3 regions of the Enterobacter sp. RHBSTW-00175 genome follow, and region 3 is predicted to be linked to each of the others. Evidence: riboswitches for the same ligand, from Rfam matches in the RefSeq annotation. Region 3 holds a riboswitch; each other region holds the start of a gene.
The links. Region 3 has a riboswitch for thiamine pyrophosphate ahead of thiC (phosphomethylpyrimidine synthase ThiC). Riboswitches for the same ligand answer to the same signal wherever they lie in the genome.

Region 1 (3,110 bases), 2.2 Mb from region 3:
TTTTTCCCGCGTAACACCACCTGCTGAGAAAATCCACGCGCCTCTTTGAGGGAATATTCAAAGATATTATTAATTTGCGTGCCATAACCCCGGGCGCGGGTGACCACGCCCTCTTCTTCCAGCGCCTGCATCGCTTTACGCACAGTGATGCGCGATACCCCGGTCAGCTGGCTCAGGTCGCGCTCACCCGGCAAAATATTCCCGTGTTCCAGCACGCCACTACGCACGGCGTTTTTGACCGTTTCGGCAAACTTAAGATACAGCGGCGTGTTGTCCGGCGCGGCGATCCGTTCGTTAAGCTGCTCGATTAACCGGGTATGCGCTTGTTCCATCTGTGTTTTCTCAGGCGTGGTGTTTCCTGTCAGTATACGGCTTACCACCATGCATGAAAATGATGAACCGGCCCAATACCGTGACCCACTTCCAGAGTATCGGCTTTTGCCAGTGCCGCAGAGAGCCAGGTTTTGGCCTCCTGCACCGTATCGGCCCAGGAGTTATGTCGCGGGCGCAGTGCCGCCAGCGCCGCCGAGAGTGTACAGCCTGTACCGTGCGTGTTTTTGGTCTGTACCCTGGGCGCGGTAAACCGCATTTCTCCGTCACGGGTAAAGAGCCAGTCCGGGCTTTCGGCATCATCAAGATGGCCGCCTTTCATCAGCACCGCGCCACAGCCCATGGCCAGCAGCGCCCTGCCCTGCTCTTTCATCTCGCGTTCATTCCGCGCGTGCGGCGCATTCAGCAGCGTTGCGGCTTCTGGCAGGTTAGGCGTGATCAGCGCTACCTGCGGGAGCAGTTTTTGTCGCAGGGTCTCGACAGCAGAAACAGAAAGCAGCGGATCGCCACTTTTGGCCAGCATCACGGTATCGAGCACCACGTTTTGTATCTGGTAGCGTTTAAGCCGTTCAGCCACCGCTTCAACAATATCTGTTTCCGCCAGCATCCCGATTTTTGTGGTATCGATGCGCACATCGCTGAACACCGAGTCCAGCTGTGCCGCGACAAAATCGGGTTCAATACGATAAACCGATTGTACGCCGCGTGTATTTTGCGCCACCAGAGCAGTGATCACCGAACAGCCATAGGCTCCCAGCGCTGAGAAGGTTTTCAGATCGGCCTGAATACCCGCGCCGCCGCTTGGATCGGTGCCGGCAATGGTCAGTGCATTAATTCGCTTCATACCTGTTCCTCCAGGGTGTAGAGCGCATCGAGAAACACACTGGCAAAGCTACCCGGGCCGCGAGAATGCCTGATGGCGACCGTTCCTGCGCGCTTCATAAAGCCACAGGCTGCCGCCACGTTATCCAGCCGGTCTCCAGGCAATGAACAACTGGCGGCCACCACAGCCGAAAGCGCACATCCGGTTCCCACAACGCGCGTCATTAGGGGATCACCCCCTGTCACCGTATGGGTTCGTAGCCCGTCAGTCACATAATCGACTTCCCCGGTGACCACGACGATGGCATTAGTCTGTCGTGCCAGCGCCTGCGCCGCGGGCAGTGCGCTTGAGGCCGTGTCGGTGGTATCTACGCCACGGCCCCCGGCGCTCATTCCGGCAAGCGCCAGAATTTCCGAGGCATTACCGCGAATAGCGGCAGGTTTAAGCGTGAGGATTTGATGGCAAAAACGGGTGCGGAACGTCAGCGCGCCGACCGCAACCGGGTCGAGCGTCCAGGGTTTACCTGCGGCAACGGCGCTCTCTATCGCCCGGCGCATCGACTGCGCGCGGGGGGCGGTAAGCGTGCCGACATTAATCAGCAATGCATCTGCAAAAGTAGCGAACTGTTCAGCTTCTTCCGCTTCAATGACCATCGCCGGAGAAGCACCAAGCGCCAGCAGCACGTTAGCGGTAAAAGTTTGCACGACATCGTTAGTCATGCAGTGCGTGAGCGGGGAACGGGTTCGGAACTGATGTAAAACGTGTAAGTCGAGCAGGTCAGGCTGCATGGTGTCGCTCCTGCCTTGCGTGAAGAAGCGATGACCGGGAAGGCATCTGACTTCCCTACGCTGGCATTATCCAGATCAGGTAATACGGGTATTTCTCAGCCTTCATCGAAGAAGGGCACCCCGAGTCAAATTACACAAAATAATGTAACAGAGGCAGACTAAGGTAAGCTGCACGCAATAGCAAGCCCTGCCCCTTTCAACATCCCCAGCGATACCCACGCTAAACAATCAAATTTTTATCCATTATTTTTTGCCGCAACTATTTTTAAATGCATACATTTAATGTTATTGATTTATGAGTAATTAAACGCTCAGCCGGATTTACCCCGCTTGTACACCACTCATAAATATCCATTAAAAACAATAAATTACAACAATAATATTCATATAGTCATGGGCTTATCTAATAGTATCAAATGTGATCTACATCAAAATGATGTCAGTCCTGATATTGGATAGTTGTCCTCCGTAACCAGTGTCGCTACTAAAGAAACGCATACTAAAATAAGCTCTACGAAAATTCATAACATTTACGATATTCCTTAATCGCCATATTGATACTGTTCGATGAAATTAATTATATATAGCGCAATAGTTTCTTTGTGCCTGGTCGCGACGGGCATTTTTATTGGCATGATTTATTTTACGCAAATAAACCAGTGCTTATAGTTGTCAGGTAAATAAACGAATTGACTCTGTGTCGTTTTCAATAATCAAGGTCATATAATGAAAAAATTAGTGATGATAGCCGTGGCCCTTTCAACGCTGGCAGGTTGTACAGCCCAGGCGGATCGGATGGCGAAATGCGAAGCGCAGGGCATCAGCCGCGATACCTGCTACCTTGCCGAGCAAAACCGTACGGCAGCGGTAAACGCAGCGGCTGAAAAGCAAGCAATGGAGAATGCCGCAGCAGCGGTACAACATGCGCAAGAAGCCAAGATCCACGATCCCATGCGTGAAGCCTCGTTCTCATCGAACGGACTTAATGCCACTATTTCGAACGGCTTTTTTAGCGCAACGGTTAATGGCAAAAAAGCGACCGTTAAACGCTTAAATGCAAATTTTTATGAAATACATGGTAACGGATTTGTTATATCCATTAGCCTTGATGAGAACGGTATTACGGATGCTTCGTGGAATAAAACCAAAGGACGCGAGCACGGACTTTT
Region 2 (3,110 bases), 580 kb from region 3:
AAGACCTGCTGGAGCAGGACCGGATCGATCAGCTGGTGCAACTGGTGGGCGATAAGGCTGCCGTACGTCAGATGCTGGTTTCACATCTCGGGCGGAGCTTTCGCCAGGGGCGGCATATTCTGCGGGTGCTCTACTATCGTCCAATGAAAAATCTGTTACCCGGCACGGCGTTACGGCGTTCAGAAACCCATATGGCGCGACAAATCTTCAGCGGCCTGACGCGCATAAATGAGGAAAACGGGGAACTGGAAGCGGATATCGCTCACCACTGGCAGCAACTTTCCCCTCTCCACTGGCGATTTTTTTTACGCCCCGGTATTCATTTCCACCACGGACGTGAGCTGGAAATGGCCGATGTTATCGCTTCGCTGGATCGCGCCCGTAAGCTTCCGCTCTACTCACACATCATCCACATCCATTCGCCGACCGCCTGGACGCTGGATATTGAGCTGTCGCAGCCAGACAAATGGCTCCCCTGGCTTCTGGGCTATGTGCCGTCGATGATCTTGCCCGGCGAATGGAGTTCCCTGAATAATTTTGCCAGCCAGCCGATTGGCACCGGGCCTTACGCCGTTTCACGCAACAATAATAACCAGCTTAAGATCCGCGCTTTTGATGACTATTTTGGCTACCGGGCGCTGATCGACGAAGTGAACGTCTGGGTATTGCCGGATATCAGCGAAGAGCTGAGCGTTGGCCTGACGCTCGAGGGCCCCACCACAGGTGAGAAAGCGGTCGAAAGCCGTCTTGAAGAGGGCTGCTACTATCTGCTGTTTGACAGCCGCACCCATCGCGGCGCAAATCAGGAGGTTCGTAAGTGGATAAGCTATGTACTCGCCCCATCTAACCTGATTTACCACGCGGAAGAACAGTATCAGACCTACTGGTTCCCGGCGTATGGGCTGCTGCCACGCTGGCACCACGCGCGTCCGGTGCCATGCGAAAAACCCGCAGGGCTAGAGTCCATCACCCTGACCTTCTACCGCGAACACGTAGAGCACCGCTTTATTGCCAGAATCATGGCGAAACTGCTGGCAGCCGTTGGGGTGACGCTGGAGATCCAGGAAGTTGATTATGACGAGTGGCACCGCGGCGATGTGGTGAGTGACATCTGGCTGAACAGTGCTAACTTCACCCTGCCGCTCGATTTCTCGCTCTTTTCACACCTGTACGAGGTGCCGTTGATCCAGCACTGTATCGACCGGGACTGGCAGCAAGACGCCGCCCAGTGGCGCGCAGGCGAGATGAATCTGGCTTCGTGGTGCCAGCAATTACTGGCTCAGCAGGCCATTGTGCCGTTGATCCACCACTGGCTGATGATTCAGGGGCAACGCAGTATGCGCGGCTTACGCATGAACACACTGGGCTGGTTTGACTTTAAATCGGCCTGGTTTGCACCGCCTGAGCCATAACACTTTCGCAATATTCACCAAATCATTACAATACCGCCGTTCTCAACGGGGTGCTGCATCACTGATGTGCGCTGAGATAATACCCGTCGAACCTGATCCGGATAACGCCGGCGAAGGGATTTGAGGCTGTCGCTCAAAATCCTTTGCCACTCAACTATGAGGTGCAAAGTGTTAAAAAAAGTTCTTCCTCTGCTGGTGCTGATTGCACTGCCTGCTGCTGCTAAGCCTGTTCTGACGGTCTACACCTACGACTCTTTCTCGGCCGACTGGGGCCCGGGCCCGGTGGTAAAAAAAGCCTTTGAAGCCGACTGTAACTGCGAGCTGAAATTTGTCGCGCTGGAAGATGGCGTTTCGCTGCTTAACCGTCTGCGCATGGAAGGGAAAAACAGCAAAGCCGACGTGGTGCTTGGCCTTGATAACAACCTGCTGGACGCTGCCACACAAACTAAGCTGTTTGCCAAAAGCGGCGTGTCAACCGAAGCCGTCAGCGTGCCTGGCGGCTGGAAAAACGACATCTTCGTTCCCTTTGATTACGGCTACTTTGCCTTTGTTTATGACAAAAACAAGCTGAAGAACCCGCCAAAAAGCCTGAAAGAGCTGGTTGAAAGCGATCAGAAATGGCGCGTGATTTACGAAGACCCACGTACCAGTACCCCGGGTCTTGGCCTGCTGCTGTGGATGCAAAAAGTCTATGGCGATAAAGCGCCGGAAGCCTGGCAGAAGCTGGCTGCGAAAACCGTCACCGTCACGAAGGGCTGGAGTGAAGCCTATGGTCTGTTCCTGAAAGGGGAAAGCGACCTGGTGCTGAGCTACACCACTTCTCCGGCTTACCACATTATTGCCGAGAAGAAAGACAACTACGCGGCTGCAAACTTTGCAGAAGGCCACTACTTGCAGGTTGAAGTGGCTGCACGTACCGCCGCCAGCAAGCAGCCGGAGCTGGCAGAGAAGTTCCTGAAATTTATGGTTTCTCCTGCGTTCCAGAATGCTATCCCGACGGGCAACTGGATGTATCCGGTCACCAGCGTTGCGCTGCCGGCAGGCTTTGATCAGCTTTCTAAACCGCAAACCTCACTGGAGTTTACGCCGCAGCAGGTTGCTGCACAGCGCGCAGCATGGGTAAGTGAATGGCAACGCGCCGTCAGCCGTTAATTGCAGGCTGGTTACTCCCCGGACTGCTCGCCGCCATCCTGATGGTTGCGGTAAGTCTGGGGGCATTTCTTGCGTTATGGTTAAACGCGCCAGAGAGCGATCTGCTCTCTCTCTGGCACGATAGCTATCTCTGGCACGTCATTCGTTTCTCTTTCTGGCAGGCGTTTCTCTCGGCGCTGCTGTCGGTTATTCCTGCCATTTTTCTGGCGCGAGCACTTTACCGAAGACGATTTCCTGGCAGACAGGCATTGCTGCGCCTGTGCGCCATGACGCTGATCCTGCCCGTGCTGGTTGCCGTTTTCGGTATTCTCAGCGTCTATGGCCGTCAGGGCTGGCTGGCCTCGCTCTTTACCCTGCTTGGCCTGGAGTGGACCTTCTCCCCTTATGGGCTGAAAGGCATTCTGCTGGCGCACATTTTTTTCAACATGCCGATGGCCACGCGGCTCTTTTTACAGGCGCTGGAGAACATCCCCGGCGAACAGCGTCAGCTTGCTGCCCAGCTGGATATGCGCGGATGGTCGTTCTTCCGTTTCGTCGAATGGCCCT
Region 3 (3,110 bases):
GTCGTAACGATACCAGTTCGCCTCCAGCAGCTCTTTCTGGTCGATAACGATCTCGCCGCTGTCGTATTCGGCCATAAACGCGGTCATCAGTGATTGCGGGAACGGCCACGGCTGTGAGGTGACATAGCGCAGGTTTTTCACCGTAATCCCGCTCTCTTCCATGACTTCGCGTGCTACGGCCTGCTCCAGCGTCTCACCCACTTCAACGAATCCGGCTAACACGGTGTGTACGCCGTTGCGATGGCGGGTGTGTTGCGCCAGCAGGATCGAATCTTCCCGGCGGATAGCGACAATGATGCACGGCGCAATTTGCGGGTAGTAACGTTCCCGGCAGTGGCTGCACAGCATCGCCCATTCGGTTTTGCTCGGATGCATGGTATGGCCGCAATAGCCGCAGTATTTATGCGAACGGTAAAACTCCGCCAGCTGCACGCCGCGGCCAGCCAGCTGGAACAGCCCGACATCAAGATCGAGTACCTGACGAACCGATCCCATATCCTGACGGCGGGCCTGCTGGATCATCCACACAGGATCGCCCTGCCACTCGCCGATCCTCAGCGCAGGTTGGCCCACAAGATCGAATTTTTCTGCCGCGCCATAGGGTATTTCCCCTGCGGGCAACCATAATTTTTGTTCGTAACTGACTAACCACCAACCGAGATCTGATTTTTCAATAATACGATCCATATCTATTGCACTACCTTCGCTTCACTGACATGTTGTTAGCATCGTGGTTAAATTTTGGGTAAGCAGATTCAATTCTAAACCTTGCGGAGTCGAACATGTTAAACCAGCTGGAAAGCCTGACAGAGCGCGTTGGAGGAAGTAACAAACTGGTGGATCGCTGGCTACATGTACGCAAGCATCTGCTCGTGGCTTATTACAATCTGGTCGGCATTAAGCCTGGCAAAGAATCCTACATGCGCCTGAACGAAAAAGCGCTGGATGATTTTTGTCAGAGCCTGGTCGACTACTTGTCCGACGGCCATTTCAATATTTATGAACGTATTATCCGCGAAATGGAAGGGACAACGCCGTATTTAGCGGCCAGCAAACTCTATCCGCTGCTGGAAGCCAACACTCAGCAGATTATGGACTACTACGACTCCACGCTTGAGAACGCTATTGATCACGATAACTATCTTGAGTTCCAGCAGGCGCTGTCCGATCTTGGCGAAGCCCTGGAAGAGCGATTTACGCTGGAAGATAAGCTGATCGCCCTCGCGCTGGACAACGATTTGAACATCAGTAACGAAGAGAACATCGCGCGGCCTGCTTGAGTTCTTAATCGTTAACGAGTAATTTACAAACATTCGCCCCTCTCACGAGGGGGATTTTTCTTGTCGGAGTGCCCAGCGTTTGCAAAAACGCGGGCTGAGACCGTTAATTCGGGATCCGCGGAACCTGATCAGGCTAATACCTGCGAAGGGAACAAGAGTTACACTGCTGTTGTATCGCCCCTGGGCGATCTCCTCTTGCTTCATCCGTCGTCTGACAAGCCATGTCCTTCACTTTTGGAATGAGCTATGTCTACCACTAAACTGACCCGTCGCGAACAACGCGCACAAGCACAACACTTCATCGACACCCTGGAAGGCACTGCTTTCCCGAACTCAAACCGCATTTACATTACCGGCTCTCAGGCGGATATCCGCGTCCCGATGCGTGAAATCCAGCTTAGCCCAACGCTCATTGGCGGCAGCAAAGAGGATCCGCAGTTTGAAGATAACGAAGCGATCCCGGTGTATGACACCTCTGGCCCGTATGGCGATCCTGAGATTGCGATCAACGTTCAGCAGGGTCTGGCAAAGCTGCGCCAGCCGTGGATTGACGCCCGTAATGACAGCGAAGAACTCAACGAGCAAAGCTCCGCATATACCAAAGAGCGCCTGGCCGACGACGGTCTGGACGAGCTGCGCTTCACCGGCCTGCTGACCCCGAAACGCGCCTCAGCAGGCAAATGCGTAACCCAGCTACACTATGCGCGCCAGGGTATCGTCACGCCGGAAATGGAGTTCATCGCCATCCGCGAAAATATGGGACGTGAACGTATTCGCGGTGAAGTGCTGCGCCACCAGCATCCAGGAGAAGGTTTCGGCGCGCGTCTGCCGGAAAATATCACCCCGGAATTTGTGCGTGACGAAGTGGCTGCCGGGCGCGCCATTATCCCTGCGAACATCAACCACCCTGAATCAGAGCCGATGATCATCGGGCGTAACTTCCTGGTGAAGGTCAACGCCAACATTGGTAACTCGGCGGTGACCTCCTCCATTGAAGAAGAGGTGGAAAAACTGGTCTGGTCTACCCGCTGGGGTGCAGACACGGTGATGGACCTCTCTACCGGACGTTACATCCACGAAACCCGCGAGTGGATCCTGCGTAACAGCCCGGTACCGATTGGTACTGTGCCCATTTATCAGGCGCTGGAAAAAGTGAACGGCATCGCCGAAAACCTCACCTGGGAAGCCTTCCGCGATACGCTGCTGGAGCAGGCTGAACAGGGTGTGGACTATTTCACCATCCACGCCGGTGTGCTGCTGCGTTATGTGCCGATGACCGCTAAACGCCTGACCGGGATTGTCTCGCGCGGCGGCTCAATCATGGCCAAATGGTGCCTGTCGCACCATCAGGAAAACTTCCTGTACCAGCACTTCCGCGAGATTTGCGAAATCTGCGCGGCCTACGACGTTTCGCTCTCACTGGGTGATGGCCTGCGTCCAGGCTCGATTCAGGATGCCAACGACGAAGCGCAGTTTGCCGAACTGCATACGCTGGGCGAACTGACCAAAATCGCCTGGGAGTATGACGTGCAGGTAATGATTGAAGGCCCGGGACATGTCCCTATGCAGATGATCCGCCGCAACATGACCGAAGAGCTGGAGCACTGCCACGAAGCGCCGTTCTATACTCTGGGGCCATTGACCACAGATATCGCGCCAGGCTACGACCACTTCACCTCCGGGATTGGCGCGGCGATGATCGGCTGGTTCGGCTGCGCCATGCTCTGCTACGTAACGCCGAAAGAGCACCTCGGTCTGCCGAACAAAGAAGATGTCAAACAGGGTCTGATCACCTACAAAATTGCCGCCCACGCAGCGGATCTGGCGAAA

Region 1: another riboswitch for thiamine pyrophosphate. It lies ahead of thiM (hydroxyethylthiazole kinase); the one in region 3 lies ahead of thiC (phosphomethylpyrimidine synthase ThiC).
Region 2: another riboswitch for thiamine pyrophosphate. It lies ahead of thiB (thiamine ABC transporter substrate binding subunit); the one in region 3 lies ahead of thiC (phosphomethylpyrimidine synthase ThiC).

The regions. Positions count from the first base shown of each region.
Region 1 is NZ_CP055930.1:220,545-223,654, forward strand. It holds gene HV107_RS01030 (GntR family transcriptional regulator) at 1-332, opposite strand, end outside; gene thiD (bifunctional hydroxymethylpyrimidine kinase/phosphomethylpyrimidine kinase) at 374-1,174, opposite strand; gene thiM (hydroxyethylthiazole kinase) at 1,171-1,941, opposite strand; TPP riboswitch at 1,977-2,074, opposite strand; gene HV107_RS01045 (hypothetical protein) at 2,668-3,110, shown strand, end outside.
Region 2 is NZ_CP055930.1:2,963,269-2,966,378, reverse strand. It holds gene sgrR (HTH-type transcriptional regulator SgrR) at 1-1,412, shown strand, start outside; TPP riboswitch at 1,449-1,549, shown strand; gene thiB (thiamine ABC transporter substrate binding subunit) at 1,581-2,564, shown strand; gene thiP (thiamine/thiamine pyrophosphate ABC transporter permease ThiP) at 2,540-3,110, shown strand, end outside.
Region 3 is NZ_CP055930.1:2,384,167-2,387,276, reverse strand. It holds gene nudC (NAD(+) diphosphatase) at 1-687, opposite strand, end outside; gene rsd (sigma D regulator) at 783-1,280, shown strand; TPP riboswitch at 1,335-1,448, shown strand; gene thiC (phosphomethylpyrimidine synthase ThiC) at 1,527-3,110, shown strand, end outside.